3 regions of the Pseudomonas sp. MH10 genome follow, and region 3 is predicted to be linked to each of the others. Evidence: predicted binding sites of a transcription regulator. Region 3 holds the regulator's gene; each other region holds the start of a gene.
The links. Region 3 encodes FliA, which starts transcription of late flagellar genes. Its sites were predicted from a motif close to CTAAAGTTTNNNNNNNNNNNGCCGNTAA; they were not measured.
Positions count from the first base shown of each region.

Region 1: a site for FliA is predicted at 1,378-1,405, ahead of RHM59_RS17775 (methyl-accepting chemotaxis protein). Genes of this name have one in related genera too.
Region 2: a site for FliA is predicted at 7,160-7,187, ahead of RHM59_RS22885 (flagellar protein MotY). Genes of this name have one in related genera too.

Region 1 is NZ_CP133783.1:3,996,723-4,007,588, forward strand. It holds gene RHM59_RS17765 (NorM family multidrug efflux MATE transporter) at 1-248, opposite strand, end outside; gene RHM59_RS17770 (LysR substrate-binding domain-containing protein) at 401-1,321, shown strand; gene RHM59_RS17775 (methyl-accepting chemotaxis protein) at 1,516-3,492, shown strand; gene RHM59_RS17780 (YifB family Mg chelatase-like AAA ATPase) at 3,587-5,080, opposite strand; gene RHM59_RS17785 (accessory factor UbiK family protein) at 5,238-5,498, opposite strand; gene glnK (P-II family nitrogen regulator) at 5,920-6,258, shown strand; gene RHM59_RS17795 (ammonium transporter) at 6,294-7,640, shown strand; gene RHM59_RS17800 (secondary thiamine-phosphate synthase enzyme YjbQ) at 7,817-8,248, shown strand; gene sutA (transcriptional regulator SutA) at 8,342-8,671, shown strand; gene RHM59_RS17810 (HAD family hydrolase) at 8,744-9,436, opposite strand; gene xerC (tyrosine recombinase XerC) at 9,429-10,331, opposite strand; gene RHM59_RS17820 (DUF484 family protein) at 10,334-10,866, opposite strand, start outside.
Region 2 is NZ_CP133783.1:5,060,102-5,070,967, forward strand. It holds gene argF (ornithine carbamoyltransferase) at 1-825, opposite strand, end outside; gene RHM59_RS22850 (hypothetical protein) at 1,157-1,447, shown strand; gene RHM59_RS22855 (molybdopterin oxidoreductase family protein) at 1,583-3,691, shown strand; gene grxD (Grx4 family monothiol glutaredoxin) at 3,802-4,143, shown strand; gene bfr (bacterioferritin) at 4,300-4,770, opposite strand; gene RHM59_RS22870 (bacterioferritin-associated ferredoxin) at 4,968-5,186, opposite strand; gene rnt (ribonuclease T) at 5,370-6,050, opposite strand; gene pyrC (dihydroorotase) at 6,047-7,093, opposite strand; gene RHM59_RS22885 (flagellar protein MotY) at 7,221-8,126, shown strand; gene RHM59_RS22890 (argininosuccinate synthase) at 8,256-9,473, shown strand; gene RHM59_RS22895 (hypothetical protein) at 9,530-10,165, opposite strand; gene RHM59_RS22900 (hypothetical protein) at 10,268-10,822, opposite strand.
Region 3 is NZ_CP133783.1:233,083-243,948, forward strand. It holds gene flhA (flagellar biosynthesis protein FlhA) at 1-1,745, shown strand, start outside; gene flhF (flagellar biosynthesis protein FlhF) at 1,757-3,085, shown strand; gene fleN (flagellar synthesis regulator FleN) at 3,198-4,031, shown strand; gene fliA (RNA polymerase sigma factor FliA) at 4,028-4,768, shown strand; gene RHM59_RS01065 (chemotaxis response regulator CheY) at 5,024-5,398, shown strand; gene RHM59_RS01070 (protein phosphatase CheZ) at 5,418-6,206, shown strand; gene RHM59_RS01075 (chemotaxis protein CheA) at 6,238-8,460, shown strand; gene RHM59_RS01080 (chemotaxis response regulator protein-glutamate methylesterase) at 8,512-9,651, shown strand; gene RHM59_RS01085 (flagellar motor protein) at 9,651-10,391, shown strand; gene motD (flagellar motor protein MotD) at 10,402-10,866, shown strand, end outside.

The sequences.
Region 1 (10,866 bases), 1.8 Mb from region 3:
CCATGACGAATTGCGACCAAGGTGCCAACGGCGGCAATCACCCCCACACAGAAAAAAGCGATCAGGTTATAGCTGGCCACCCCCAGCCCGCCGCCCGCCAATGCGTCGGGCCCGAGATGGCCCATCATGACGGTGTCGGTAAAGACCATCAGCATGTGCGCCATTTGCGACGCAATCAGCGGCCCGGCCAGGCGCAGGATGGTTCTCAGCTCATTGATCCAGGGGGCTTTAGTAGCAACAGGTTGCATGGGTGTGGCTCGGTATCAGGGTTTTATGAGCAACTGATTCTCGACAGTTAAGCGCATTGGCACAAAGGGATAAATCCGATGCTTGGCATGAGTAAAACTCATCTGAAGCCCGTTCAGGTAGAGTGACCGCAAACCGCAACAGGAAGCGCTGTATGTCACGTACTTTGCCCCCGCTGTATGCCCTTCGCGCCTTTGAAGCCGCTGCTCGGCACAGCTCATTCACCCGAGCGGCCGAAGAGTTGTCGATCACCCAAAGTGCGGTGAGTCGTCATATCCGCACCTTGGAGGAGCATTTCGCCTGCCGTTTGTTTCAGCGTAATGGCCGTAACGTGCAGTTGACCGAGGCCGCACGCCTTTTATTGCCGGGGGTGCGGGAAGGTTTTTCGGCACTGGAGCGGGCGTGCAGCACCTTGCGCGCAGAAGATGGCGTGCTGCGGATGAAGGCGCCGTCGACCCTGACAATGCGTTGGTTGCTGGCGCGCTTGAGCCGTTTTCGTCACCTGCAGGTCGGCAATGAAGTGCAACTGACCAGCGCCTGGATGGACATCGAAAGTGTTGACTTCACTCAAGAACCATTCGACTGCGCGGTGTTACTCAGTCGTGGGAACTTTCCCCCGGATTGGGAGGCGACGTACCTGTTTCCCGAGTTGTTGATTCCAGTCGGCGCTCCGACGTTGCTTGAGGATCAGCCCTGGGATGTTGCACGTTTGGCCAGCGCCGAACTGCTGCACCCCACGCCGGATCGTCGGGATTGGCGCAGTTGGCTTGAGCGGATGGGATTGTTGGATCAGGTTTCATTGAAGGGCGGACAACTTTTCGACACCCTTGAGTTGGGTATGATTGCTGCCGCCCGTGGCTATGGCGTGTCCATGGGCGATTTGTTGATGGTTGCCGAGGATGTGGCGCAGGGACGCCTGAGTTTGCCGTGGCGCACGGCGGTGGTCAGCGGCGAAAACTACTATTTGGTGTGGCCGAAGACACGCCCCGGCGGAGAGCGTTTGCGTCGGCTCAGTGATTTTCTTCAGGGCGAGGTCCAGGCGATGACGTTACCAGCGGTAGAAGTACTGAAATAGGCAGCGGGGCTCAGCCAAGGCGACAGCGCCACTTTGCTTTGCGACCTCGCGCCGCACTCAAGTATTTTTCGTATCGGCCGAATCCGTATAAGCATGGTGTTTCGTTCAAAAACGTTCAATATGCCTCTTCATCGAAATTTTGCTGGGCAGCCGATTGGACGTAAAACGCTGCTGCTGTCCAGCCAGGAGCCTTCATGTCTGAACCCAGTGCCCGTATCGCTACGCAGCTAGGCGTCGCCCTGGCGGTCATTTTGGCTGTGGTCATCACCGGTAGTACGGTGTTTGCCTTGCGCTCACTGGACAGGGCCAACCTGGAAATTCGTGAAGACCACATGTCCAGCGAAGCGCGCTTGCTCGCGGATCAGTTGAATACCTTTCATAGCAGCCTGCGCGAAAGCACGTTGCGGTTGAGCGGGTTATTCGAAAAGCGCTTCGCCGCAGGATTGAGCCTGCACGCAGACAGCCCGGTGACCGTCGCCGGGATGCAGACACCGGGTTTGATGGTGGGTGATCAGGTGTTGAACAACGACTTCACCGAGGTCGACAACTTCAAGCAAATGACCGCCGGCGTAGCGACGATTTTTGTGCGTAGCGGCGACGACTTCATTCGCATCAGCACGTCCCTGAGGAAGCAGGACGGCACGCGCGCCATCGGCACGTTGCTCGATCACAAGAGTGCGGCTTATGAGCGTTTGATGGCGGGCGAGGGCTACGTGGGCCGGGCCTTATTGTTCGAGCGCTATTACGTGACCCAGTACAGCCCAGTGCGTGACAGTACTGGCAAGATCATCGCCGCCCTGTTCGTCGGTTTCGATTACACCGAGGCGCAAAATACTCAATTTGAAAACCTGAAAAACTTCCGCATCGGAAACACCGGTTCGCTGGCGCTGCTCGATGAGCAAAATCACTGGCTGGTTGCACCGGACGGGGTCAAGGATTTGAAGCAGGCAGTTCAGAGTTTGGCCGACATTATCGAGCGTCCGGGTAACGGCCAGTTCTGGGCGAACAGTGGCCAGGAGTTTTATACCGTCGCCTCGCCGTTTGCTGGTGGGCCATGGACGGTATTTGCAAGCATGCCGGAGGCCGAGATCAACGCCGTGACTTGGAGCGTCGGCATGCAATTGGCCATCGGCAGCCTGCTGGCCATGTTGATCGCGGTCGGTGCGGCCATTTGGCTGCTGCGCCGTAAATTGCAGCCGCTGTCAGACTTGGTGCATCAGGCCGAGGCCATGGGCGCGGGGGATCTGAGCGCTAGGCTGAACGTCTCCAGCCACGATGAAATTGGCCAACTGGCGGGCAGTTTCAATCAGATGGGTGAAGCGCTATCGAACATGGTCTCGCACATCCGCAGTGCGGCTCAGGAAGTCAGTGGTCGTGCTCAAGCGTTGTCTGGTTTATCGGGCGGGGCCTACGAAGGGATGGAGCAGCAGTCCGGCGAGATCACCAGCATGGCCGGCGCTGTGGAAGAGTTCAGCGCCACCTCGTTGAATATCGCCGACAACATGGGCAACACCGAGCGCCTTGCGCAGGAAAACGCCCAGCAAACGCGTATTGGGCGAAGCTCAATGGATGAGGCCTCGACGTCACTGCAGCAGATTGCCTCGTCGTTGAATGGCACCGCCACCGTGATCAATACCCTGGGCCAGCGCTCGCAGGAGATTGGCAGCATTGTCGGCGTTATCACCTCGATTGCCGAACAGACCAACTTGCTGGCGCTCAACGCTGCGATTGAAGCGGCGCGGGCGGGTGAGCAGGGTCGTGGTTTTGCGGTGGTCGCCGATGAGGTGCGCAACCTGGCGTCGCGCACCCGTAAGGCTACCGACGAAATCACCGACATGATCGCCAGCATCCAGCTCGAAACCGGCAACGCTATCAGCACCATCGAGCAGGGCAACGCATTGATGCAGGAAGGCCTGTCACGCAACGCCACCGTTGCCGCCGCGCTGGCCCGGATTGATGAGCAAAGCCGCTCTGCCGGCGAACAATTTGCCGCCATCACCACGGCCACTCAAGAACAAAGCAATACGGCAACCCTGCTCAGCAGTAATCTGCAAAGCATCGCCCTGGCCAACAGCGAGCAGCGCGAAGTGGTGTCCCACTTGGCGATCACCGCCAAGGAACTGGAAGAACTGGCGGAGGAGTTGCGCAAGGAAGTGAATCGGTTTCGGTGAGGCTTGGTGTTTAAATTCACGAAACTGTCGACGCCAAACCCCTGCAGCCAACACGTTGGCTCAGGGGTTTGAGTATCGGGAATACTCCGCATCCTCAATAACCCGAAGGCCGGTACTGCAACGCTTCCGCCAGATGATGACGGACAATCCCATCGACCTGCTCCAAGTCTGCCAACGTCCGTGCGACTTTTAGCAAGCGGTGCGCGGCCCTAAGTGAAAGCGTCAGGCGCTCGCAGGCGGTTTCCAGCCACGTCTCATCTTCAATCGATAAGGGGCAATGCTTGCGCAGTCCTGGCAAGTCGAGGAAGGCGTTGGGGCAACCTTGGCGCTGTTGTTGCCGGTCGCGGGCTTGGGCGACGAGCGCGGCGGCTGTGGCGGTGTCGTCGCCGGTTTGTGGGCCGGGGTTGAGCGCAGTGGCTTCACGGGCGACGGTCAGGTGCAAGTCGATGCGGTCCAGCAGTGGGCCGGACAATTTGTTGCGATAGCGCTGAATCTGCTCGGTCGAACACCGACAGCGACCGCTGGGCTCTCCGAGATAACCGCACGGACACGGGTTCATCGCGGCGACTAACTGAAAACGCGCCGGAAAGCGCACTCGGTCACGGGCGCGGGCGATGACGATGTGGCCAGACTCCAGCGGCTCACGCAGCACCTCCAGCACCTTGCGGTCGAACTCAGGCAGCTCATCGAGAAATAGCACGCCGTGGTGAGCGAGGGTAATTTCCCCCGGCTGAGGCCGACTGCCGCCACCGACCAGCGCCGCACCGGAGGCTGAGTGATGCGGTTGCCGGAAAGGCCGCAGCGGCCAACTCGTGAGAGGTGTTTGGCTGGCAACCGACTGAATCGCCGCAACCTCCAGCGCTTCATGTTCATCCAGCGGCGGCAACAAACCGGGCAGGCGGCTGGCGAGCAGTGTTTTGCCGGTGCCTGGCGGGCCGCTGAAAAGCAGATTGTGCGCCCCGGCCGCCGCCACCAACAGCGCACGTTTAGCCGCAGTTTGGCCTTGGACTTCGCTTAAGTCCGGGTATGGCTTGCTCTGGTGCAACAGGCCGCTGGATGTATAGGGGATGATTGGCGCCTGACCGTTGAAGTGCGCCACCAGCTGACGCAGGTCATTAACGGCGATGACCCTCAGACCGGACGCCAAACACGCTTCTTCAGCGTTCGCCGTAGGCACGATCAGCGTATGGCCTGCCGCCCGTGCTGCCAACGCCGCAGGCAACACGCCCTGAACTGGCCGAATGCCGCCTGACAATGCCAATTCACCCAAACACTCCACGTCCTGGAGTGCAAACGCAGGTAATTGGGTGCTGGCGGCCAGCAGTCCCAATGCAATGGCAAGGTCGAAGCGTCCACCGTCCTTGGGCAAATCTGCCGGGGCGAGATTGAGCGTGATCCGCCGTGCCGGAAATTGAAAACCTGAATTCAAAATGGCGCTGCGTACCCGGTCCTTACTTTCCCTGACCGCTCCCTCGGGCAGGCCCACCAGCGTTAGCGCCGGCAAGCCGTTGGCCAAATGACATTCGACAGTAACGGCAGGTGCTTCCACGCCTACTTGGGCGCGGCTGAGAACGATAGCGAGAGACATGATCATTCCTTGATGTCTGAAGAACCGCATCCTGCGGCAATTAGCGATGAGGCTGGGGAGGGGAATAGCTACAGGGTGTTAACTGGGTTATGTGATAAAGGGGCGCATGCTCCTACAGTTGTACTGTGTTTGCTGCGTAACAGCTCTTCAGGGCGTATTACTCAGCCGGCGGAGCCAATCGTGCTTCCATCTCGGCCACTTTTGCTTCCAGTGCTTCAAGACGAGCACGGGTTCGGGCAAGTACGGTCATCTGGCTATCGAATTCTTCCCGGCTGACTAAATCCAGTTTGCTGAACCCACTTTGCAGCAGGATTTTGAACTGGCTTTCGAATTCAGTGCGCGGGACCGGTGTTTCGCCGTTGAACAAGCGTGAAGCATGGCCGCTCAAGGCGTCGAGGAAGGCTTTAGGCGCGAGCATATTCAATTTTCCATAAGCAGATGCGCGGCAGTGTATCACGCAGCGTCTATAGTCAATCCAGACCCGCCACCCTGCACAGTTTTCGTGCAAAGTGCCGGGCGCGGTCGCACTATTATTGTGCGTGTCAGTGGTAATACGCGGGTAGAAGAGCGCAAGTTATCGATAAAATCCCTGTAATCAGTGATTTTTCCCGAGATGGCAAGCTTTCTGCTTAGTGGCTTATGACCCATGCGCTGATGCAGTCAATGTGACGATGCAGTGCCCAAGGCGGAGCAGGGAAGTGTTTCGTCGGAAGCAGTTTTTTTGGGGTTGGTCGGGCACGTATTGAGACGACCGACGGGTTACAAAGCCAAGCACTGCGCTTAGACTTGAGTCGGGTTTGTTTTCCTGGGGCAAGTCCACCAATTCGGGAGAAAGTTTCATGAAACTAGTCACTGCAATCATTAAGCCGTTCAAGTTGGACGATGTGCGCGAGTCGCTGTCCGAAATCGGCGTGCAGGGCATCACCGTAACTGAAGTCAAAGGCTTCGGCCGGCAGAAGGGTCACACCGAGCTGTACCGTGGTGCGGAGTATGTAGTCGACTTCCTGCCAAAAGTGAAAATCGATGTTGCGATTGATGACAAAGATCTGGACCGGGTTATCGAGGCGATAACCAAAGCAGCCAACACCGGCAAGATTGGTGACGGCAAGATCTTCGTAGTTAATCTGGAACAGGCTATTCGCATCCGTACCGGCGAAACCGATACCGACGCAATCTAAGCCGCCAACCCCCATCGCCCCAGGAGTAAAACAATATGACTCTGCGTCAATTCGCAGGGCTAGGAGCCCTGCTGTCCCTTTTAATACCTGGTCTGGCCCTGGCGGCTGACCCGGTACCCGTCGTCGCTCCAGTGCTCAACTCTGGCGATACGTCGTGGATGTTGACTTCGACGGCGCTGGTGTTGTTCATGACCATTCCCGGTTTGGCGCTGTTCTACGGCGGTATGGTTCGCTCGAAAAATATTCTCGCAATAATGATGCAGTGCTTTGCCATTACCGGTCTGATCACCATCCTGTGGTTCGCTTATGGCTACAGCGTTGCGTTCGATACAACGGGTATGGAAGCAGGCGTCATTAACTACTACTCCTTCTTCGGCAGCTTCGCCAAGGCGTTCCTCGCCGGTATCACGCCAGCTAGCATCACTGGCCCTACCGCGCTATTCCCTGAGGCGGTGTTCGTCACCTATCAGATGACTTTCGCTATCATCACCCCGGCGTTGATCGTCGGTGCGTTTGCTGATCGCATGAAGTTCTCTTCAATGCTGGTCTTCATGGCCCTTTGGTTCACCTTCGTGTATGCGCCGATTGCGCACATGGTCTGGAGCGGTCCGGGCGCACTGTTGGGCGATTGGGGTGTTCTCGACTTCGCTGGCGGCACCGTGGTTCACATCAACGCCGGTGTTGCGGGTCTGGTTTCCTGTCTGGTTCTGGGTAAACGTAAAGGCTACCCAGCTACACCGATGGCCCCGCATAACCTTGGTTACACCTTGATGGGTGCTGCCATGTTGTGGGTCGGCTGGTTCGGCTTTAACGCCGGCTCCGCTGCTGCGGCCAACGGCACTGCCGGTATGGCAATGCTCGTTACTCAAATCGCTACGGCTGCTGCTGCACTGGGCTGGATGTTCGCCGAGTGGATCACTCACGGTAAGCCAAGTGCCCTGGGCATCGCTTCGGGTGTGGTTGCCGGTCTGGTTGCTATTACTCCTGCGGCCGGCACTGTTGGCCCAATGGGCTCGCTGGTTATCGGTTTGGCGGCTGGCGTGGTCTGCTTCTTCTGCGCTACCAGCTTGAAACGCAAACTGGGCTACGACGACTCCCTGGACGCCTTCGGTGTACACGGTATCGGCGGTATCCTCGGCGCGATTCTGACCGGTGTGTTCGCTGCACCGTCGATGGGTGGCTTCAATGCCGCAACCACCGACATCGCTGCACAAGTCTGGATTCAGTGCAAAGGCGTAGGCTTCACGATCATCTACACGGCGATCGCGACCTTCATCATTCTCAAGGTGGTTGACGCGGTCATGGGCCTGCGTGTCACCGAGGAAGAAGAAGCGGTCGGCCTCGACCTTGCGCTGCACAATGAGCGTGGCTACAACTTGTAAGGCATCACAAAAAATGCCCGGGTGACCGGGCATTTTTTTGCCTGAGATTTGTCGATGTAGGTACGATCGCCATCGTAGTACGAGTCTCAGTTATGGCTTACATAAAACGTGGCTTATAACGCGCTTTGTTTTTTTCACCAGCGCGTTAGAATGCGCGCCGAAGCGTGGAGAACTGTATGTGGCAACAGACGCTGATTACGTTGCGAGCAAGGCCTCGCGGTTTTCATCTAGTGACCGACGAGATACTGGCAGGTTTGCCTGAACTGCGCAGTTGTCGAGTCGGTCTGTTGCATTTGTTGCTGCAACACACCTCGGCCTCATTGACCATCAATGAGAACGCTGATCCGGCCGTGCGTCGTGACTTCGAACGTTTTTTCAGCCGTCTGGTGCCCCAGGGAATGGACGGATACGAACATGACGACGAAGGCCCCGATGACCTGCCTGCGCACTTCAAGGCCAGTTTGCTTGGCTGCCAACTGAGTTTGCCGATTACGGCGGGGCGGTTGGCGTTGGGCATCTGGCAAGGTGTTTATTTGGGTGAGCACCGTGATGTCGGCGGTGCTCGCAGAATCCTTGCCACCCTTCAGGGTGATGGGGATGTCCGCTGAGTATCAGCGGATGTTGAATTTTTTCTGGCGACCATCGTAAGTTGGTGTGGCTGGGCTATAACTAATCTGCTTTCGCAAGTCATGAGGTAAAACATGAGCGACGACGACATCGACGATCCGGTAGACGATTTGGAAGACGAAGAGGGCGGTGAGGAACTGGCCGCTGCTGGCGGTGACGACGACGGCCCTGAAGTTGACGAAAGCGCTGACGGTGCTCCCGCTGCGCCCAAAGGCAAAGCCAAGGCTGCTGTTTCGGTTGATGAGCTGCCTAGCGTAGAAGCCAAGAACAAAGAGCGCGATGCCTTGGCTCGCGCAATGGAAGAGTTCCTGGCCAAAGGCGGCACTGTGCAGGAAGTGGAGGCCAATGTGGTCGCCGATCCGCCGAAGAAGCCTGACAACAAATACGGTAGCCGGCCTATCTAGGTGTGCGTTGCGGTTAAGAAAAAGCCCGCTGTCGTTGCGGGCTTTTTCTTGGCTGCGTTCAAGCGCGGTTAACTAGCGCCAGCGTTTCAACAGCTCTGGCAGTTCGGTCAGGCTTTTGATTTCAGCATCAGGACGCTTATCGGCTTCCCACGGTTTGCCCGTTGGGTTGAACCAGATTGCACGAAAGCCGGCCTGCTGCGCGCCAGCAATGTCGTCACCCGGATGATCGCCAATGTGCACCGCGGCGCTGGCATCGGCACTGCCGCGCTTTAGTGCTTCAAGGAATGGCGCCGGGTCGGGTTTGCCGATCCCGACATCCTCTGCGCTCAATGCGAAAGCGAAATAATCTGCCAGCCCTAAACGGCGAACGTCGGCGTTGCCATTGGTCAACACCCCAAGGGTGTAGGTTTTGGCGAGAATTTCCAGGGTCGGTTGAACCTCAGGATAGACCTCGATTTGATGCCGTGCGTGCAGGAACACCTCAAAACTCTTGTCGGCCAGATCCTGCGCCTCGTCGTGGGGATATCCGGCATCTTCCAGCGCATGAAACAACACCTTCCGGCGCAGTGCACTGATCCGGTGCTTGAACGATGGATCGGCCTCAACCAACCGCGTTCGGATCGCCCACAGGTGTTCGACCGGAACCGGTCCCAGGCTGGGTGCGTGTTCGGCCAACCAGTCTCGCAGCACGGCTTCGGCGCTAATGATCACCGGGGCGGTGTCCCACAAGGTGTCATCAAGGTCGAAGGTAATCAGCTTAATCATGATCAGAGCCCTTTACGCGTTTGGCCCGGGGATGGGCGCTGTCGTAGACCGTTGCGAGGTGCTGGAAGTCCAGGTGCGTGTAGATTTGCGTGGTCGCAATGTCTGCGTGGCCGAGTAATTCCTGAACTGCGCGTAGATCCTGCGAAGATTCGAGCAAGTGGCTAGCGAATGAATGGCGAAGCATGTGCGGGTGGAGGTTCTGTCCCAACTCGCGTATGCCTGCAGCTTTTACGCGCAGTTGAATGGCGCGCGGGCCCAGGCGGCGCCCTTGTAGGCTAATGAACACCGCATCGTCCTGCGGGTTGGCAAGCGCGCGCAACGGCAGCCAGATTTCCAAGGCTTCGCATGCTTTCTTGCCCACCGGCAGTACTCGGGTTTTGCTGCCTTTGCCGAGGACTTGAATCAGCCCGTCACTCAAATCCAGCTGCTCCAGATTGAGTCCGGTCAGCTCCGACAGCCGCAGCCCCGAGGAATAGAATAGCTCCAGAATGGCTTGGTCACGGTGGGCCAGAAAATCGTCCTCGACGGCGCCGTCGAGTAGTTGCAGGGCCCGGTCGGCATCAAGGGTTTTCGGCAAACGGCGCTCGCCTTTGGGCGGCGACAGCCCATTGGCAGGGTCGTGATTGCAAAGCCCCTCGCGATTCAAATAGTGATACAGGCCGCGAACCGCCGACAGTAGCCGCGCCAGGCTGCGCGAGGATTGACCTTGCTGGTGCAAGCGCGCAATCAAGCTACGCAGGTGCTGAATATCTAGCGCAGACCAACTGCTTACGTTTTGTTTCTCGCAGAAAGCCAGCACCTTATTCAGGTCGCGACGGTAGGCTTCTAAGGTATGCGGCGACACCTGGCGCTCGCTGCGCAGGTGGGTGCAGTAAGCGTCCAGCTGCCTTTCCACCGTTAATAAACCGGGTGTGAAGGTTGAGTAAAACGCGGCAATACTCGGCCCAACACTTCAGCGATATAGCTGAGGAATAAGGTGCCGACCGAGCTTTTGTAGTACTGCGGATCGCGGCTGCCGATCGCCAGCACGCCGTGCAGGCCTTGATGGGTCAGTGCCACGACGGCGCTGGAGCCGACTTGAACGCCTTGCTCTGCGCCGTACAAAAACGACAGCTCATGCTCGCGCAATGCCCCACAGACTATCTTGTCATCTGAAATCAGGCCGCCGATGGATTTATGCGCTTCATCTGCGCCGACCCATCGTCCGACTGTCATCGGTTTTTCGCTGAACAGGATCAGGCTGACAAAAGGCACCTGGAACTCTTGGCGCAAGCTGTCTTCTACGGCAATCACTACTTCTTCCAGGCTGCTGGCGTCTATCAACGCCAGCATCAGCCGACGGGTCTTGTCGAACAACCGGTCATTGTCTCGAGCGACATCCATTAGTTGCGAAAGACGGTGGCGCATTTCAATGTTGCGTTCGCGCAGCA
Region 2 (10,866 bases), 750 kb from region 3:
GTCATCAAGTAGGTCAAGGCTGATCTCCTCACCACGATGTGCCGGTAAACAATGCATGAACAGCACGTCTTTAGCGGCTAGATCCAGTAGTTCACGGGTGACTTGATACGGTGCGAACAAGGCCAGGCGATTGGCGGTCTCTTCTTCTTGGCCCATGGAGGTCCAAACGTCGGTGCTGACCAGGTGCGCGCGGGCAACGGCTTGCCGAGGGTCACGCACAACGCTGACCCGATCACCGGCCAGTGCCAGAAAAGCTGGGCTAGGTTCGTAGCCTTCAGGGCAGGCAACGCGCAACTGGAAGTCGAATTTGATCGCCGCTTCTATATAGCTGTTGCACATGTTGTTGCCGTCGCCGATCCAGGCCACGGTCTTGCCTTGAATCGAGCCTCGATGCTCCAGGAAGGTTTGCATGTCCGCCAGCAATTGGCAGGGGTGCAGGTCGTCGGACAGACCATTGATGACCGGAACGCTGGAGTGGGCGGCGAATTCGATCAGGTTGCTGTGGGCAAAAGTACGAATCATGACCGCATCGACCATACGCGACATGACCCGAGCGCCATCGCCGATAGGCTCGCCGCGACCCAGTTGGGTGTCTCTTGGGGACAAAAAGATCGCCTGTCCGCCGAGTTGGATCATGCCCGCTTCAAAAGAAACACGCGTCCGAGTCGAAGATTTCTCGAAGATCATTCCGAGAACCCGGTTTTTTAGCGGCTCGAAAAGTACGCCGCGATTTCGCAGGTCCTTCAGCTCTACGCCGCGACGAATCACACTGGCCAGCTCTTGCGGCGTGTAATCCATCATGGAGAGAAAGTGCCTTGCGCTCATCATTAACTACCTTTTTGCAACAGACCGCAGATACTCTAAGCCGGGTTTTATCGGGAAAACGGGCGAGACCTGCGGCGAAAGCCGCACGGGGCGACGAATAGGGAAGGCGCGATGGTATAAGCAAATGTCGCGTATTGCCAATAGCGAGCTAACTTCAACATGTTGGGGGCATTTGTACACTGTGGCCCCGCGCTTTGGCAATTCGTGCAGATCTTGTAATAGTGACATTCCGTAACGTGGGTTATGTATCGAGGCTTTGTCCGGTGCGTACCATTTCCTAAACAGCCGCGCTGAGTTATAAAGGTTGCTTGCTCACAGAGGGGCTAGGGGAATGGAATCTAAAGAACAGCAACTAACGGAACTGCTCGGGCACACCGCCCGCACATTGACGCATCTCACAGCATCAATGACGTCGATGTCGTTTGAGTTGTTGCGCAGTAAGGATGAAGTGACCCGAATGGCGGGCAAGCACATGATTGATCGCATGGCGACTATCAGCGCCGGGCTTGATGATCATTGGCGTTTAATCGGCGAACTTACCGGTGTCCACATTGCTCAGGAACAGATCGAAACCGTGCATGAGCTGCAAAACACGCTCAAGGCGGTCGTGCTGCTGACTTAAGCACCAGTGGTGAGCATTGGTCCGCCTGATGCCGCCCGATTCACACGACAAACGTCTCTGGCGTAGTTGTGCTTCAAACGCCATAGTTTTGTTTCCGCGATCGTCTAGGTCGTTCATAACAAAATGAGACTGGCGATGACCAAGACTCTCCACCACCGTGCCTGCCATCTGTGTGAAGCTATCTGTGGCTTGACCATCGAGACCACCACGCAAGAAGGTGCCGACACCCGGATTACTTCCATCAAGGGTGACGCTCTGGACAGTTTCAGTCGCGGCCACATCTGCCCCAAGGCGGTGGCGCTGCAAGACATCCAAAACGACCCTGATCGCCTTCGGCAGCCCATGCTCCGTGTCGGCACGCAATGGCAGCCCATCGAGTGGCAAGCAGCATTCGAGCTGGTGGCTGAGCGTCTGTTTTCAATTCAGCAGCGCGATGGTCAAAACGCAGTGGCGGTTTATCAGGGCAACCCCAGCGTTCACAACTATGGGTTGATGACCCACAGCAATTATTTTCTTGGGTTGTTGAAAACCCGCAATCGGTTTTCTGCTACTTCTGTCGACCAACTGCCGCATCACCTGACCAGCTATTTGATGTATGGCCACGGCCTTTTGCTGCCGATTCCTGATATTGATCACACCGACTTCATGCTGATTCTGGGCGGCAATCCGCTGGCCTCGAACGGCAGCATCATGACCGTCCCGGACGTCGAGAAGCGACTGAAAGCTATTCAGGCGCGGGGTGGCAAGGTGGTGGTGGTCGACCCTCGTCGCAGCGAAACGGCAGCGATTGCCGATCAACACTTGTTCGTGCGCCCCGGCGGCGATGCAGCGTTGTTGTTTGGTTTGCTCAATACGTTATTTGAAGAAAACTTGACCCGCACCAGCCACGTGCCAGTGGATGGGTTGGACGTGGTGCGCCAGTCAATAAGCCATTTGAATGCTGAAGCCATGAGCTCACGCTGCGGTGTGCCCGCCGAGCAGATTCGCCAACTGGCGCGGGACTTCGCTGCGGCAGACAAAGCGGTGTGTTATGGCCGGATGGGTATTTCCACCCAGGCGTTTGGCACGCTGTGTCATTGGTTGGTACAACTGATCAACCTGGTGACGGGCAATCTCGACCGGGTGGGCGGCGCCCTGTGTACGGAACCGGCGGTGGACCTCGTTGCGTCCACATCAGGCGGTCATTTCAATCGCTGGCAAAGTCGCGTGTCGGGGTTGCCTGAGTACGCCGGTGAATTGCCGGTCTCCGCATTGGCGGAAGAAATGCTGAGCGAGGGGGAAGGGCAGGTCCGCGCGCTGATCACTGTGGCCGGCAATCCTGTGCTGTCGACGCCCAACGGTCGAAAGCTGGAACAGGCGTTGGACGGTTTGGAGTTCATGCTCAGCATTGACCTGTACATCAACGAAACCACGCGCTACGCCGACCTGATTCTGCCATCGACATCGGCATTGGAAAACGATCATTACGACACGACCTTTAATATGTTCGCCGTGCGCAATGTCACCCGGTTCAATCGCGCCATTCTGGAAAAGCCGGAAGGAGCGTTGCATGACTGGGAGATTTTTGTCGGTTTGGCCCAAGCGTTCGCCGCCAGAGCCGAGCGTGAGCTGAAACCTACGATACCGCCGTCACAAATGATCGACAGAGGGTTGCGTGCAGGGTTGTATGGCGACACCTCTGAACACAGGCTTTCCTTGGACGCGTTGCGTGATCACCCGCACGGTCTGGACTTGGGGCCACTCAAACCTAATTTGGCGTTGCGCTTGAAAACCGCCAACCAGCGCATTCAGGCAGCGCCGCAGGTCATACTTGCCGATCTGGCGAGATTCGCCGCGGTCGAGGCACCTCAGGCCGGGGAACTCCTGCTCATTGGTCGTCGCCATGTGCGCAGCAACAATTCCTGGATGCACAACTACCACCGGTTGGTGAAAGGTAAGCCACGGCATCAACTGCTTATGCACCCCGACGACTTGATCAGCCGGGGGTTGATCGATGGGCAGTGGGTCCGAGTCAGCTCGAGGGTCGGAGCGGTTGAGGTGCAGGTCCTCGGCAGTGCCGAGATGATGCCGGGCGTGGTCAGTCTGCCCCATGGTTGGGGGCACGCACGCCCAGGGGTGCAGATGGTGATTGCCGGTAATCAGCCAGGTGTGAGCGCCAATGACTTGACCGATGAGCGCCAATTGGACACGCTGTCCGGCAATGCCGCGCTGAATGGCGTACCGGTCCAGGTTGCCGCAGCGTGAGCTTCATCAGTCGATGGTCGACAGGGAGAGGCCGAGCGTAGCGCTCGGGTTTCCGCTACAATGCGCGACCGTGCCGACATCTGAGTCGGAAAGTTCAGCCGAGGTGTTCCATGGATATCATCGAAACGATCAAAGAGCAGATCAACGCCAACACCGTTCTGCTTTACATGAAAGGCTCTCCGAATGCGCCACAGTGTGGTTTTTCGGCAAAGGCTTCGCAGGCATTGATGGCGTGTGGCGAGAAGTTCGCTTACGTCGATATTCTGCAGAACCCGGAAATTCGCGCCAACCTGCCTAAATATGCTAACTGGCCAACCTTTCCACAGCTGTGGGTTGGTGGTGAATTGGTCGGCGGCAGCGACATCATCACCGAGCTGTTTGCCAGCGGTGATCTGCAAACCCAAATCAAGGATGCAACGGTCAAGGCAGCTGCTGAAAAAGCAGACGCTTGATAACCCGTTGTTGGTGGCCTGCCCCGTTTACGGGCAGGTTCGCTTGCCAGTGGCCTGAAACGGTGTAACCGATACGCCGAACTCAACCAGCAAGCATGAAAAAGCCCCGCTCTCGACTGTCGAGATGCGGGGCTTTTTTCGTTAAGCGAAGGTGTATCAGTCGCCCATTTGCGATTGCAGGTAGTTCTCGATGCCGACTTTATCGATCAGGCCCAGTTGGGTTTCCAGCCAGTCGATGTGTTCTTCCTCGGACTCGAGAATGTCTTCGAGCAAATCGCGGCTGCCAAAATCGCCGACGACTTCAAAGTGTGCGATGGCGGCTTTAAGGTCGATCAGCGCTTTCTGCTCGATCTTGAGATCGCACTCGATCATTTCTTTGGTGTGCTCACCGATCAGGATTTTGCCCAGCTCTTGCAAGTTAGGCAGGCCTTCAAGGAACAGAATGCGTTTGATCAATTTATCGGCGTGCTTCATCTCGTCGATAGATTCGTGATATTCGTGCTCGCCGAGCTTTTTCAGCCCCCAGTCTTGGTACATGCGGGCATGCAAGAAATACTGATTGATGGCGACCAGCTCGTTTCCGAGGATCTTATTGAGATGCTGGATGACTGTAATGTCGCCTTTCATATCGAATGCCTGCCGTTCTAAATCTGAATAAGATGCAAGTTTGGGCTGCACTGTAAATGCTGTCAAACCTAAGTTGTTGAATAATAAGTAGTTTAAATACAAATAAGAATGTTTGAGTTCCGCATCTTGATACTAAGCGATTGAAATGCAGGCATAAAAAAACCGGACACACGGTCCGGTTCTTCAAAACTATAGTGTCAAGCGGCTGAATATTCTGCCGGGTAAGCCATCCCGACTTGACTACTTTGCAACGCGGTCAGCGTGTCACGCACGACTTCTTTGGCGAATGAAGCGCATTTTCCACATTTGCTGGCAACGCCCAATGTTTGGCGGACGTCGCGGTAACTGCAGCAACCTTCCAGGATCGCATCCCGGATTTGCCCATCAGTAACACCTTGGCAGAGGCATACATACATAAAGTGAGAACCGTCGTTGGTGGTGACTCAATGCCGGGGATACTAATGTTAATGAGAATGCTTGTCAAAACAACTTTCATTGAGAAGCCGTGTAATTTCTTCCTGCCGACGAACGGACATGGTCGACAACCGCTACAAAAAACCGACCACTGGGGGCCGGTTGATTAACGTGCATGATCGGAATCAGTCGTTGAAGTCTTCCCAGCCACCCATCTGTTTCCAGCGGTTGACGATACCACAGAACAGATCAGCGGTTTTTTCGGTGTCGTAGCGGGCCGAGTGCGCTTCACGGCCGTCAAAGTCGATGTCAGCGGCCTGACAGGCTTTGGCCAATACGGTTTGACCGTACGCCAAACCTGCAAGGGTCGCGGTGTCGAAACTGGAGAACGGGTGAAACGGGTTGCGCTTCATGTCCATGCGGGTAACGGCCGCATTCAAGAAGCCCAGGTCAAAGCTTGCGTTGTGTCCGACCAGAATGGCGCGCTTGCAGCCATTCGCCTTTAGCGCTTTACGCACGCCACGGAAAATGTCGGTTAAGGCGACTTCTTCGCTGACGGCCATGCGCAACGGGTGATCCAGCTTGATGCCGGTGAACTCCAGTGCTGCGGCTTCGACGTTTGCGCCTTCGAACGGCTCCACCCGGAAGAAGTAAGTGTGTTCAGGGAACACAAAACCTTTTTCGTCCATGCCGATGGTGACAGCGGCAATTTCCAGTAGAGCGTCCGTCGCCGAGTTGAAACCACCCGTTTCTACATCGATAACGACCGGCAGGTAGCCGCGGAAGCGGGCCGCCATAGGGTGCCTGGAACCGCCCCCTCCGCCGCTATGACCTTCCTGTTCGTCGTCGAAATGATCTTCGCTCACGCGTTTTCCTCAAGCAGGCGCCAGCGCAGTTTTTCACCGGCGCGCAGCGGAATTACGGACAGCTCGCCAAATGGCAGGCTGGTGGGTGCGGTCCATTCGTCACGGACCAGCGTTATGGTGTCGCGGTTGCTTGCCAGGCCGTAAAACGCCGGGCCGTGAATGCTGGCGAAGCCTTCCAGCTTGTCCAGTGCGTTACGCAGTTCAAAGGCCTCGGCGTAAAGCTCGATGGCCGCGTAAGCGGTATAGCAACCGGCACAGCCACACGCCGCTTCTTTGGCGTGTTGGGCGTGCGGGGCAGAATCGGTGCCCAGGAAAAACTTCGTGCTGCCACTGGTGGCGGCGTCGAGCAATGCTTGCTGGTGAATATTGCGCTTGAGAACCGGCAGGCAGTAAAGGTGCGGGCGAATGCCACCGACTAGCATGTGATTGCGGTTGTAAAGCAGGTGATGCGCCGTAATCGTTGCACCCACATTGGCTGAGGCTTCGTGGACGAACTGTACGGCCTCGTGGGTTGTGATGTGCTCGAAGACTACTTTCAATGTGGGAAAGCGCTCCACAACGCGACCCAGATGTTCATCGATGAACATCTTTTCGCGGTCGAACACGTCGATTTCACCGCGCGTCACTTCGCCGTGGACCAGAAGTGGCAAGCCGACCTCCGCCATGGCTTCCAGCGCCGGAAAAATCTTGTCGATGCTGGTGACGCCTGAGTCGGAGTTGGTGGTCGCTCCGGCTGGATACAGTTTTGCAGCGTGAACGAAACCACTGGCCTTGGCCGCGTGGATATCCTGCGGCTGTGTCAGGTCGGTCAGATAAAGCACCATTAACGGCTCAAAACGACTGCCAGCCGGGCGCGCAGCGAGGATGCGCTGGCGATAGGCATCAGCTTCCTGAGCATTGCGAACCGGGGGTACCAGGTTGGGCATGATAATGGCGCGGCCAAAAGTGCGCGCTACGTCAGCAACGGTGTGAGGCAAAACAGCTCCATCGCGGAGATGAATGTGCCAGTCGTCGGGACGCAGAAGGGTCAGGCGATCGGACATTGGGGATTCCAGGCGGGTCAAACTCGCTGGGAATGCTACCGGAAAACACTCATACGAGCACTCGCTATCAAGTTTTCCGGGAACTAACCGATAGCCAGACGTATGCAGTTTTCTAGTGGAGCCTCCCGTGCGCCAACGATATTTAGCCTTGCTCAGTGTGTTTGCCAGTTTGCCGGCAGTGGCTATTACTTTCCAGACACGTCTGGAAAGTATCGAATGGAAAGTCGAAGGCGATAAGTTTGAGTGTCGCCTGACCCAACCCATCACCGATTTCGGTGCGGGCGAATTCGTCCGTCGTGCGGGAGAACAAGCCACATTCCGAATTAAGGCCAGCGGTGGAATGCTGGGTTCAGGTTCCGCCACACTGCTCGCTGCGGCCGCCCCTTGGCAGCCCGGTCGTGGTGACGTAAACCTTGGTGCTGTCAGGGTGAATAACAGCACAATTCCGTTCAATTCCTCCCAAGGGCAAGCAGGCGGGTTACTTGCAGGGCTGATGGAAGGCCGCAGCCCAGTGATCCGTCATCAGGGGCAGGGCGGCAGCGTGATGGAAATTCGCTTGTTACCCGTGCGGTTTGCCAAAGCGTTCAGCGATTACCAGGCATGTACCGCCAAGCTGCTGCCCAAGAACTACGAACAGGTCAAGCAAGCGCAGATAGGCTTTCCGGGTAAAGATGCCGATCTTGACGCTCACGCGCGGGCCCAGCTACAAGTTATTGCTGATTTCCTGAAGGCCGACCCTACGGTGAACCACATCGAACTCGACGGCCATTCCGACAACAGCGGGAATCGATTGACCAACCGGGACATGTCACGCCGCCGAGCGCTGGCGGTGATGGATTTCTTCACGGCCCAAGGCGTTCCAGAGAAGCAGATCACCATGCGGTTTCATGGCGAACGCTATCCTTTGGCACCTAACACCAACGCGGCCAATCGCTCGCGCAACCGACGAGTCACCGTTCAATTGGATCGGCTGCCACCGGCCGATAAAGCCCCGTCAGTGGTCGCAGCGGGATCGGCTGCCGCTACGTCGTAATCGGCTGCGATTGATGCCCCGCTCGACATTAACTGTCGCTTGGTCGTCACAAGCTGTCGCGCCTCTGTAAAGCCATCGGTTTGAGCGGTAGAATCCTTCGCTTTGCGTACAACCCGGTGGAGTGAAGGCATGGCGGACGTAAACAAGGTAGTTCTCGCGTATTCCGGTGGCTTGGATACTTCGGTAATCCTCAAGTGGCTGCAGGACACGTATAACTGCGAAGTAGTGACATTCACGGCTGACCTGGGTCAAGGCGAAGAAGTCGAGCCCGCACGCGCGAAGGCGCAGGCCATGGGCGTTAAAGAAATCTATATCGATGACCTGCGCGAGGAATTCGTGCGTGATTTCGTGTTCCCGATGTTCCGCGCAAACACCGTCTACGAAGGCGAGTACCTGCTGGGTACGTCTATTGCGCGTCCGCTGATTGCCAAGCGTCTGATCGAAATCGCCAACGAAACCGGCGCGGACGCCATTTCCCATGGTGCCACTGGCAAAGGCAACGACCAGGTTCGTTTCGAACTGGGTGCGTATGCGCTTAAGCCCGGCGTTAAAGTCATTGCCCCTTGGCGTGAATGGGACTTGCTGTCACGTGAAAAGCTCATGGATTACGCCGAGAAGCACAACATCCCGATTGAGCGTCACGGGAAGAAAAAGTCGCCGTACTCGATGGATGCGAACCTGCTGCACATCTCCTATGAAGGCGGCGTGCTGGAAGACACCTGGACCGAGCACGAAGACGACATGTGGCGTTGGACCAAGTCTCCCGAGGACGCGCCGAACGTCGCCACTTACCTTGAGCTGACCTATCGCAACGGCGACATCGTCGCGCTCGATGACGTGGAAATGTCACCTGCAACTGTTTTGGCGACCCTGAACCGTATCGGTGGCGAAAACGGTATCGGTCGGTTGGATATCGTCGAAAACCGTTATGTGGGCATGAAGTCCCGTGGTTGCTACGAGACGCCGGGCGGCACCATCATGCTGCGCGCTCACCGCGCCATCGAATCGATCACCTTGGACCGCGAAGTGGCTCACCTCAAGGATGAGCTGATGCCGAAGTACGCCAGCCTGATCTACACCGGCTACTGGTGGAGCCCTGAGCGCCTGATGCTGCAACAAATGATCGATGCGTCGCAGGCTCATGTTAACGGCGTGGTTCGTCTGAAGCTCTATAAAGGCAACGTCATCGTCACCGGCCGTAAGTCTGATGAGTCGCTGTTCGACGCTACCATTGCCACCTTTGAAGAAGATGGCGGTGCCTATAACCAGGCCGACGCAGCCGGCTTCATCAAGCTGAACGCTCTGCGCATGCGGATCGCGGCTAACAAAGGCCGCAAGCTGTTCTGACCCCCTGCGGCCCCCTCTTGCGCGCCGCTCAGGCGCGCAGGGGGGCGTTGTTTATATCAAATAAACAACACCTCACTTGTAGTGATCGATACAAGCGCGAAAGTATGAATGTGTTTGAGGGTCTTTGAAAATTCACTGACCCGTGCGACCAATTCTCCATCGTTGACAACATCACTTCGGCAGCTCAGTAATACAATCAATTGTGTTGATCGAACGTCATTGCGCCGACGCTCGTTGTCAGTGTGCAACAGCGACATCAGGTGGATGACGTCCTCTTTGCACGAGAGGGGACCGCCATACGCTATTTCTATTTCGTCGGTGGGGTGCAGTAGCAGTTTGGAGTGAGACCGCAAGTGTCCCGCTCTTTGGGATGTTGGGCACGTTGATACAGAGCGATGGAGTGGAGGCTTTATTGGTTGAACAGTCGACAGCTCGGATTTTTTGAATACCTTTAGAAAGTTCTTTTCATTGGAGAAGTCTGAAGGCCCGTACAGGACTTTATAGTTAAAATTCAATGTCAGAAAAAACAAAGAAGTTAACACTGACGGAAAGACAATCAGGAACCAAACGTAGATACGCTGATTGCTCTCATCCAAAAAAGGCAGCGCGGTGGCTGCCGATGCCTCGGACAGCGCCGCAAACAGTGCGATGACACTGACCGGGTTCATTCCGTTGACTGAAGCTTTGATCATGGTTATTACTCGATAACGCATAAGTGCAGGGCAATGACTCTTTAAACGTAAGCGGGAGAGGAATGCAATAAACAGTTCGTCATGTGGGTATGTTTATAGGCATCACTCACCCGGTAGTGCGTCGGGCGACGGTGTGTCTTTCATTTGCTTAAATTCGAAGCGATAGTCTCGACCGATCTCCCATACTTGGCGAACGCTCAAATTCAGTTTTTGTGCGATCTCAAGCGCGGTGTAACCTAGGCTGGAATAATGCATGGCGTGGCCGGCGACCCTGTCGTCAACCGCATCAGGGTCGCGCAGCCCTTCTGTTCTAGCGCCGCGAACGGGCCGGCTATAGGAGATTTTCAGTCCTTGTTCTCCTGCCATTCGCCGGACATCTTTTTTTGTCATTCGCAGCGAGTATTGCAAGGAGCTAACCCCAGCACCCTTGGCGACCAGGTTTTTTAAAAGTTCGATTTTTTTAAGGGCATCTTCCTCAGTCTCAATCGGCGGGTTTTTAGGGGGCAATGATTCGGCAGAGAATTCGGCTGTTTCTCCAAGGGGCACTACATTGATAACACCTCCTCGTTGAATGTACTGTTCCACCGCAGTATCAAGGTCGAGTTTAGGTTTAGACTTTGATGGCGACGAGGTGCGTGAGTCTTTGTTATTAGTCACGAGCATGTACCTGTTTAAAAGTGGAAATAAGCGAATTCGCTGGA
Region 3 (10,866 bases):
TGTTCGCGATTTTGATGATCATCAACTTCGTCGTAGTGACCAAAGGTGCCGGGCGAATTTCCGAGGTGAGTGCGCGCTTCACCCTCGACGCGATGCCCGGTAAACAGATGGCCATCGACGCTGACCTTAACGCCGGTTTGATCGACCAGCCCCAAGCCAAACATCGTCGTCTGGAAGTCGCTCAAGAAGCTGAGTTCTACGGTTCGATGGACGGTGCCAGCAAATTTGTGCGCGGTGACGCCATCGCGGGCTTGATGATTCTGTTCATCAACTTGATCGGCGGCGTCGCCGTTGGTGTCTTTCAACACAACATGTCGTTTGCTGATGCGGGCAAGGTTTACGCCCTGCTGACCATCGGTGACGGTTTGGTGGCGCAATTGCCATCACTGCTTTTGTCCACGGCCGCCGCGATTATGGTGACCCGTGCTTCCGGCTCGGAAGAAATGGGCAAGCTGATCAATCGGCAAATGTTCACCTCACCCAAGGCATTGGCGGTGGCCGCCGGCTTGATCGTGGTGATGGGACTGGTGCCGGGGATGCCGCACTTTTCTTTCATCAGCTTGGGCATGTTGGCTGGAGGTGCTGCCTACCTGGTGTGGAAAAAGCAGAACATGGTCAAAGTTAACGCCTTGATGGAAGTTCAGCGTCAACAAGATCTGCTGCCATCACCAACACGCGCGCAGGACTCCAAGGAATTGGGTTGGGATGACGTGACGCCCATCGACATGATTGGTCTGGAAGTGGGGTATCGGCTGATCCCGTTGGTGGACCGCAATCAAGGCGGTCAACTGCTGGCGCGAATCAAGGGCGTGCGTAAGAAGCTCTCGCAAGAGCTGGGCTTTTTGATGCCCACGGTGCATATCCGCGACAACCTCGACCTGGCGCCCAGTGCCTACCGTCTGACGCTGATGGGCGTGACCTTGGCCGAAGCCGAGATTTACCCGGACCGCGAACTGGCGATCAACCCTGGGCAAGTCTTTGGCACGCTCAACGGTATTACGGCCAAAGACCCCGCGTTTGGTCTGGAAGCGGTGTGGATCGAAGTCAGTCAACGCAGTCAGGCGCAATCGTTGGGCTATACCGTGGTAGATGCCAGCACCGTGGTAGCGACCCACCTTAACCAGATTTTGTATAAGCATTCCCATGAGCTGATTGGCCATGAGGAAGTTCAGCAGTTAATGCAATTGCTGGCTAAAGGATCACCAAAACTGGCTGAAGAGTTGGTCCCGGGAATTCTGTCGCTCTCTGCATTGCTCAAAGTGCTGCAGGCCTTGTTGGCAGAACAGGTTCCCGTCAGGGATATTCGTAGCATCGCCGAAGCGATCGCGAATGCGGCCCCTCGGAGTCAAGATACCGCCGCTTTGGTGGCCGCCGTGCGTATCGCATTGAGCCGCGCAATCGTGCAAAGCATTGTGGGCATTGAGCCGCAGCTGCCTGTTATCACTCTTGAGCCAAGGTTGGAACAGATATTGCTCAATAGTCTTCAGAAGGCTGGTCAGGGTCAGGAAGAGGGCGTTCTTCTTGAGCCAAGTATGGCTGAAAAGCTCCAGCGTTCTTTGATAGATGCTGCACAACGCCAAGAAATGCAGGGGCAACCGGTGATTTTGTTGGTCGCAGGACCGGTTCGCGCAATGCTGTCACGGTTTGGACGGCTGGCTGTACCGAACATGCATGTGCTGGCGTATCAGGAAATTCCCGACAACAAACAAGTCACGATCGTCGCGACTGTCGGGCCAAACGGCTGAGGTAGTGAGTCATGCAAGTTAAGCGTTTTTTCGCCGCCGATATGCGTCAAGCCATGAAGCTGGTTCGTGATGAGCTGGGCGCTGACGCCGCCATCATTGGTAACCGCCGAATCGCTGGTGGCGTAGAGCTGACTGCTGCCCTGGATTACAAACTTTCCGCGTTGGCACCGCGTGTACCGAACATCGAGCTTGAAGACGAGTTGCGCAAAACTCAATCGCGCATCGTCTCCGCTCAAGCTGAATTGGGTTCGCGTGGCGACAACGATTCGTTGATTAATCGCCAGTTGTTCACGGGCGCGTCTCTGGAAGCTGGTGAAACGCACATCGAACCGACGTTCGACGAGCCTCGACGTGCTGCTGCACCGATGGCAAGCGCCGCCAGCGAGCCAATGATCGGGCTGCAAGCTTACGAATCGATGCGTTCGGAGCTGAACGGTCTGCGCGAATTGCTCGAAGTACAGCTCGGTTCGCTGGCCTGGAATCAGCTGCAAGGCAGCCGTCCACAACAGGCCAACCTGTGGCGTCGCCTGCAACGCATCGGTTTGTCGGGTCCGCTGTCCCGGGACCTGTTGGCGATGACCACTGAAATTGAAGAGCCTCGTCAGGCGTGGCGCATGTTGTTGGCGCACCTGGCGCGGATGATTGTGACCCCGGATGTCGAGCCGCTGGAAGAAGGCGGCGTGATTGCGATGGTAGGGCCGGCTGGTATGGGCAAGACCACGACCCTGGCGAAACTGGCCGCGCGTTATGTCTTGAAATACGGTTCGCAAAACATCGCTCTGGTGAGCATGGACAGCTACCGAATTGGTGCTCAGGAACAGCTTAAAACCCTGGGCCGGATCCTCAATGTATCCGTCACCCACATCGATCCTGGCCAGTCGTTGGGCCAGGCGTTGGAACCGCTGTTGCGCAAGCGCGTGGTGTTAATTGACACCGCCGGTCTGCAAGCCAGCGATCCGGCTCTGCGAATGCAGCTGGAAAGTCTCGCGGGTCGCGGTATCAAAGCACGTAATTATCTGGTGTTAGCAACTACCAGTCAGAAGCAGGTTCTAACCGCTGCATACCACAGCTATAAACGCTGCGGGCTGGCGGGCTGCATCCTCACCAAACTGGACGAAACTGCCAGTCTGGGAGAGGTGTTGAGTTTGGCAATAAGCCATGAGTTACCGGTGGCTTATCTCACGGATGGACCGCGAATACCGGACGACTTGCATTTGCCACGTAGGCACCAGCTGGTCAGTCGTGCGGTGAGTGTGCAAATGCAGGAAGAGCCAAGCGAAGAAGCTATGGCGGATATGTTCGCGGATCTTTATCACAGCCCGAACAAGCGGGTTGGGTAGGGCAAGACATTGGAATGTACCTGCATCAAGGGTGGCGCCGACGTTGTTCATGCAACGCACGCGCAATCACTGATGTGGCCTCGGTCTAAGCAAGTCAAGGTAAAGAACTAAAATGGGTAGCATGCATCCCGTACAGGTCATCGCAGTAACTGGCGGCAAGGGTGGCGTCGGTAAGACAAACGTTTCAGTGAACCTCTCACTGGCGCTGGCAGAGCTTGGCCGACGCGTCATGTTGCTGGACGCTGATCTGGGTCTGGCAAACGTCGACGTCTTGCTTGGCCTCACACCCAAACGAACCCTTGCCGATGTGATCGAGGGGCGTTGCGAACTGCGCGACGTGTTGCTCCAAGGCCCTGGCGGGATTCGTATCGTGCCAGCGGCTTCGGGCACTCAGAGCATGGTTCACCTGACGCCTGCGCAACACGCCGGGCTGATTCAGGCGTTCAGCGACATCGGTGACAACCTCGATGTGCTGGTGATCGACACGGCGGCCGGGATCGGTGAGTCAGTGGTCAGTTTCGTGCGCGCAGCTCAAGAAGTGCTGCTGGTGGTGTGCGATGAACCCACGTCGATTACCGACGCCTACGCGTTGATCAAGCTGCTGAACCGCGATTACGGCATGAACCGCTTTCGAGTGCTGGCCAACATGGCGCAAAGCCCTCAGGAAGGGCGCAATTTGTTCGCCAAGTTGACTAAGGTCACGGACCGCTTTCTAGACGTCGCCTTACAATACGTCGGTGCTGTGCCCTACGACGAATGTGTGCGCAAGGCCGTGCAAAAGCAGCGGGCAGTTTACGAAGCATTTCCTCGTTCCAAGTGTTCCCTGGCCTTTAAGGCCATCGCGCAGAAAGTCGACACGTGGCCATTGCCGGCCAACCCGCGCGGACACCTTGAATTTTTCGTTGAACGGCTCGTACATCAGACGAGTGCAGGACCAGTCCTATGACAGCCAGCGGCTATCGCATGTACAGCAAGGCGTCCAAGGACTCCCAGTACGAGCTGATCGAGCGGTATGCGCCGCTGGTGAAACGCATTGCCTATCACTTGCTGGCACGCCTGCCAGCCAGCGTACAAGTTGAAGACTTGATCCAAGCCGGCATGATCGGTTTGCTAGAAGTGTCTACCAAATATGACGCCACCAAAGGCGCAAGTTTCGAAACCTATGCCGGGATTCGTATCCGTGGCGCCATGCTCGATGAAGTGCGAAAGGGCAATTGGGCCCCTCGTTCAGTGCACCGCAATACACGCATGGTCAGTGACGCAATTCGATCAATTGAAGCTAAAACAGGTCGTGACGCTAAAGATCACGAAGTTGCGGCCGAACTCCAATTGAGTCTTGATGATTATTACGGGATTTTGAACGATACCTTGGGCAGCCGGTTGTTCAGTTTCGACGATCTTTTACAGGACGGCGAACATGAAGGGCTGCATGAGGATGGCGCAAGCGCTCAGCTTGAGCCGTCACGCGATCTGGAGGATGAACGCTTCCAGGCAGCGTTAGCGGATGCAATAGCCAACTTGCCGGAGCGTGAGCGACTGGTGTTGGCGCTGTACTACGACGAAGAGCTGAACCTCAAAGAAATTGGTGAAGTATTGGGGGTTAGCGAATCGCGGGTCAGCCAGTTACACAGCCAGTGCGCAGCTCGTTTGCGAGGGCGTTTGGGAGAATGGCGAGCGCGTTGATGGGCAAGGCGTGACCCCTGGTGGTGACGAGTTGCCTGTAAGCCGGCTGTGCAAAGCGTTGCGTGCGAAGCATAAGACTAGGCGGAAGCCGTTCAGAGAGTCCTTTAGACTTTCTGTGTCCATTCCGGCGTGTTGATTTACCAAGCCCGTCGTCGTTTTCGTGCAGCCTATATGTGCTGTGCCGGTTTTGATTGAACAGCGTATTCAGGTGCTGAATGCGTTTAAGACTGCTTGGAGGTCGAATTGGACAAGAACATGAAAATCCTCATCGTTGATGACTTCTCAACGATGCGGCGGATCATTAAAAACCTGTTGCGTGACCTTGGGTTCACCAACACGGCAGAAGCGGACGACGGAACTACCGCGCTGCCCATGCTGCAAAGCGGTAACTTCGACTTTCTGGTGACTGACTGGAACATGCCTGGCATGTCCGGTATCGATTTGCTGCGCCATGTGCGCGCCGATGATCGTCTCAAGCACTTGCCAGTATTGATGGTAACGGCCGAAGCCAAACGTGACCAAATCATCGAAGCCGCTCAGGCCGGTGTTAACGGTTATGTGGTCAAGCCCTTCACGGCCCAAGTGCTGAAAGAAAAGATCGAAAAGATCTTCGAGCGCGTCAATAGCTGATGTCCGCCGTGGGGGCTGTATGGAGCACACAGATTCAACCCAGGCCGACTTCGAGTCGACCCTGAAGAAACACGCACACGAGTTGGTCGAAAGTCTTGAAAAAGGCCGATTTGGCGACGCGGTGCAACTGATCCATGAGCTGAACCAGACTCGCGACCGAGGTCTGTATCAGGAAGTCGGCAAACTGACCCGTGAGCTGCACAGTGCGATCGTCAATTTTCAAATTGACCCGAACATGCCGCAAGCCAAAGAAGTTTCGCAGATCACTGATGCCACCGAGCGTCTGTCGTATGTGGTCAGGCTGACCGAGAATGCCGCCAACCGCACGATGGACCTGGTAGAGGCAAGCACGCCATTGATGGGCGGGCTGGCGTCTGAAGCCAGCGCCTTGAGTGCCGATTGGGCGCGTTTTATGCGTCGCGAAGTCGGTGCCGAAGAGTTTCGCGAACTGGCTCGACGGGTCGAAGGTTTCTTGGCGCGTACAGAGAAAGACAGCCGCGAAGTCTCCGCCCACCTCAACGATATTTTGCTGGCTCAAGACTTCCAGGACCTCACCGGTCAGGTGATCAAGCGCGTTACGCAACTGGTTACGGAAGTGGAAAGCAACTTGCTCAAACTGGTGCTGATGGCCAGCCAGGTCGATCGCTTTGCAGGGATCGAACATGACCATCAATCGATCCGTACAGAACAAGATCAAGAAAAAAATCTGTCTCAAGGTGAAGGTCCGCAGATTCATGCCGATAAGCGTGAAGACGTTGTATCCGGTCAGGATGATGTTGACGATCTGCTATCCAGCCTGGGCTTCTAGGTCGATTGATTGAATTTTAGGGAGCACCCCAATGAGCTTCGGCGCCGATGAAGAGATCCTTCAGGATTTTCTGGTAGAGGCTGGCGAGATTCTCGAGCAATTGTCCGAGCAGTTGGTCGAGCTGGAAAGCCGTCCCGATGATGCGGAGTTGCTCAATGCAATTTTTCGCGGTTTTCACACTGTAAAAGGGGGCGCCGGCTTCCTCCAGCTCCATGAGCTGGTGGAGTGCTGCCACATCGCCGAGAACGTCTTCGACATCCTGCGCAAGGGTGAGCGTCGCGTTGATTCGGAATTGATGGACGTGGTTCTGGAAGCGTTGGACGCGGTCAATGCCATGTTCACCGAAGTGCGTGAACGCACCGACGTGACGGCGGCTACGCCGGAGTTGCTCGCGAAATTGGCGCGCCTGGCAGAGCCAGCACCCAAAGCGAGTGCTGTCGCCGCGCCCGTCAGCGTTGAGCCGACGCCGGTCGAAGCCACTGCGGACATTACCGATACCGAATTCGAACAATTGCTCGATTCGCTCAATGCGGTCAAAGCTCAGGCGGAAGCCTCTGCATCAGCCCCAGCAGTAGCAGCACCGGTCGCCGCCTACGCCGGTGGTTCGGCCGCCAGCGACGAGATCAGCGATGCTGAATTCGATTCGCTGCTTGATCAGTTGCACGGCAAAGGCAAGTTTGCCGCCGATGCAAAACCCGCTGCACCTGTTGCCACGCTCGCCGCGCCCGTCAGCAACGACATTAGCGACGACGAATTCGAAGCACTGCTCGATCAATTGCATGGCAAGGGTTCTTTCGCTGCCGACGCACTGACAGTGACCGCACCGGCCGCTGTCGCCGCGCCAAGTAAAGCGCCCGGTAGCGACCAGATTTCCGATCACGAATTCGAGTCACTGCTTGACGAGCTGCACGGCAAAGGCAAGTTCGAGCCCGAAGCGGTCGCAAAAATTGCCGCCGCTGCGCCCGCACCGGCCTCTAAGCCTGCTCCTGCGCCCGTGGTTGCGGCCGCGGTGCATGCGCCTGAGCCCGCCAGAGCGGTCGCTGCCCCGGCCAAAGCCGCGCCAGAAAAACCGGCAGCGTCCGAAGCTGAAACCACCGTACGGGTTGACACTGCACGCCTCGACGAAATCATGAACATGGTTGGCGAGCTTGTGCTGGTGCGCAACCGCCTGGTTCGTTTGGGCCTGAACAGCGGCGACGAAGCCATGTCCAAGGCCGTGTCGAATCTGGACGTGGTTACCGCTGACCTGCAGACCGCGGTGATGAAAACCCGGATGCAGCCGATCAAGAAAGTCTTCGGTCGCTTCCCGCGTTTGGTCCGAGACCTTGCGCGTCAGTTGAAGAAAGAAATCAACCTGGAACTGGTGGGTGAAGAAACCGACCTGGACAAAAACCTGGTCGAGGCCCTTGCCGACCCGTTGGTCCACTTGGTGCGCAACGCGGTCGATCACGGTATCGAATCGCCGGAAGAGCGCGAAGCCTCGGGTAAAGCCCGTTGCGGTCGTGTGATTCTGTCGGCGGAACAGGAAGGCGACCACATATTGCTGTCGATTTCCGATGACGGTAAAGGCATGGACCCGGCTGTTCTGCGTGCCATTGCCGTGAAACGTGGCGTGATGGACAAGGACGCCGCTGACCGCTTGAGCGAAACCGATTGCTACAACTTGATCTTCGCACCGGGTTTCTCGACCAAAACCGAGATTTCCGACGTGTCAGGCCGTGGCGTGGGCATGGACGTGGTGAAAACCAAAATCGCCCAGCTCAACGGTTCGATCAATATTTACTCGACCAAGGGCCAAGGCTCGAAAATCGTCATTAAGGTCCCATTGACCTTGGCGATCATGCCAACCCTGATGGTGATGCTGGGCAACCAGGCGTTCGCTTTCCCGTTGGTCAACGTCAACGAGATTTTCCATCTCGACCTGTCGCGAACCAACGTCGTCGATGGCCAGGAAGTGGTCATTGTTCGCGAAAAAGCGTTGCCGCTGTTCTATCTCAAACGATGGCTGGTCGCTTCAGCCGCCCATGAAGAACAACGTGAAGGTCATGTCGTGATTCTGTCCGTGGGTACTCAGCGCATCGGCTTTGTCGTCGATCAACTGGTGGGCCAGGAAGAAGTGGTTATCAAGCCGCTGGGCAAAATGCTCCAGGGAACGCCGGGGATGTCGGGCGCCACCATTACCGGTGACGGTCGGATTGCCTTGATTCTCGATGTACCGAGCATGCTCAAGCGCTACGCCGCTCGGCGTATTTGATTCTGGGGTTGCGGGTCGTGCTAAGCGCCCGCAATACCCTACGGAGTGTTTATGGTAGTTAAAGTGCTTGTGGTGGACGATTCTGGATTTTTCCGCCGCCGCGTCTCGGAAATTCTTTCTGCTGATCCCAATATCCAGGTTGTCGGTACGGCAACCAACGGCAAGGAAGCGATTGAACAAGCGCTGGTGCTCAAGCCTGACGTGATCACCATGGACTACGAAATGCCGATGATGGACGGCATCACGGCCGTGCGTCACATCATGCAGCGCATTCCGACCCCGGTCCTGATGTTTTCCTCGCTAACCCACGAGGGCGCGCGCGTCACTCTGGATGCGCTGGATGCAGGTGCAGTTGATTTTCTGCCAAAGAACTTCGAAGACATCTCGCGCAATCCAGAGAAGGTCAAACAACTGTTGTGCGAAAAGATCCACACCCTTTCGCGCAGTCGTTTCAGCGGCTATAGCACCCCGACACCGCAAGCCTCAGCGTCGTCCGTTTCGTCGTCCTCCAGTTCGACCTCAACGGCCAGCAGTTTCAGTAGCGCAACCACGGCTGCTCGTAGCACGCCGGCGCGTGCGGTCACGCCTCACGCGCCGGCGGCTCACTACTCGCCTGCTCCCAAGCGCAAAGCCTACAAGCTGGTCGCCATTGGTACTTCAACCGGTGGTCCCGTCGCACTGCAGCGTGTGCTGACGCAATTACCAGCCAACTTCCCGGCGCCCATCGTGTTGATTCAACACATGCCCGCAGCGTTCACCAAAGCGTTTGCCGAGCGTTTGGATAAGCTGTGCCAGATCAGCGTGAAGGAAGCCGAAGACGGCGATATTTTGCGTCCGGGCCTGGCGTTACTTGCGCCTGGCGGCAAACAAATGATGGTCGACGGTCGCGGAGCGGTGAAAATCCTGCCCGGTGATGAACGCCTGAATTACAAGCCGTGCGTAGACATCACCTTCGGCTCTGCCGCCAAGTCGTACGGTGACAAGGTTTTGGCGGTGGTGCTCACAGGCATGGGCGCTGACGGTCGTGAAGGCGCTCGCCTGCTCAAGCAGGGCGGTAGTCACATCTGGGCGCAGGACGAGGCGAGCTGTGTGATTTACGGCATGCCGATGGCGATTGTCAAAGCTGACCTCGCCGATGCGGTGTACGGCCTGGATGAGATTGGCAAGCACCTCGTCGAGGCATGCATCTGATGGATGTACTGAGTCTTATTGGCCTCATCCTCGCGTTTGTCGCGATCATTGGCGGTAACTTTCTCGAAGGCGGTCATCTGGCTGCGCTGCTTAACGGTCCGGCAGCGTTGATCGTATTGGGTGGCACCATGGCGGCGGCACTGCTGCAGTCGCCCATGAGTGCGTTCATGCGCGCCATGCAAATCGTGGGATGGATTCTGTTTCCGCCACGTATCGATCTGCCCGGCGGCATTGATCGCGTCGTTAACTGGAGCCTGACCGCACGCAAGGAAGGCTTGCTCGGACTGGAAAGCATCGCCGACTCAGAGCCGGATCAATACGCGCGCAAAGGTCTGCAATTGCTGGTTGACGGCGCTGAACCTGAAGCGATCCGAAGCATTCTGGAAGTGGATTTCATCACCCAGGAAACCCGCGATATTCAGGCCGCCAAAGTATTTGAAAGCATGGGTGGCTACGCGCCGACCATTGGCATCATTGGTGCCGTCATGGGGCTGATCCATGTGATGGGCAACCTGGCCGATCCGAGTCAATTGGGTAGCGGCATTGCTGTGGCGTTTGTCGCCACGATCTACGGTGTGGCCTCGGCCAACTTGATCCTGCTGCCCATCGCCAACAAACTCAAAGCGATCGCCGTCCGCCAGTCGCGCTACCGTGAAATGTTGCTCGAAGGCATTTTGTCCATTGCCGAAGGCGAGAACCCGCGTTCGATTGAATTGAAGCTGCAAGGCTTCATGGAGTGATGGATTAACCATGGCCCGTCGTCGTCGAGTTGAAGAGCACGATAATCATGAACGTTGGCTGGTGTCCTACGCGGACTTCATCACCTTGCTGTTCGCGTTTTTTGTGGTCATGTACTCGATCTCGTCGCTTAACGAAGGTAAATACAAGGTGCTTTCACAGGCACTCATCGGGGCCTTCAACGAGCCCGATCGCAGCCTCAAGCCGATTCCTATTGGCGATGAAAAGCCACTCACGATCACGCCCTCCAAGCCGTTGATCAAAGACAGCCAAGAGGTAGATGCCGGCCTCGCGCAGAGTCCGATTGCACCCTTGCAAACCATTGCCAACGACGTGCGCGATGGTTTTGGCGATCTGATCAAATCCAACCAGATGACCGTCAGGGGTAACGAGCTGTGGATTGAGATCGAGCTCAATTCCAGCATGTTGTTCGGCAGCGGTGATGCGATGCCCAGCGACGCGGCGTTCAATATCATC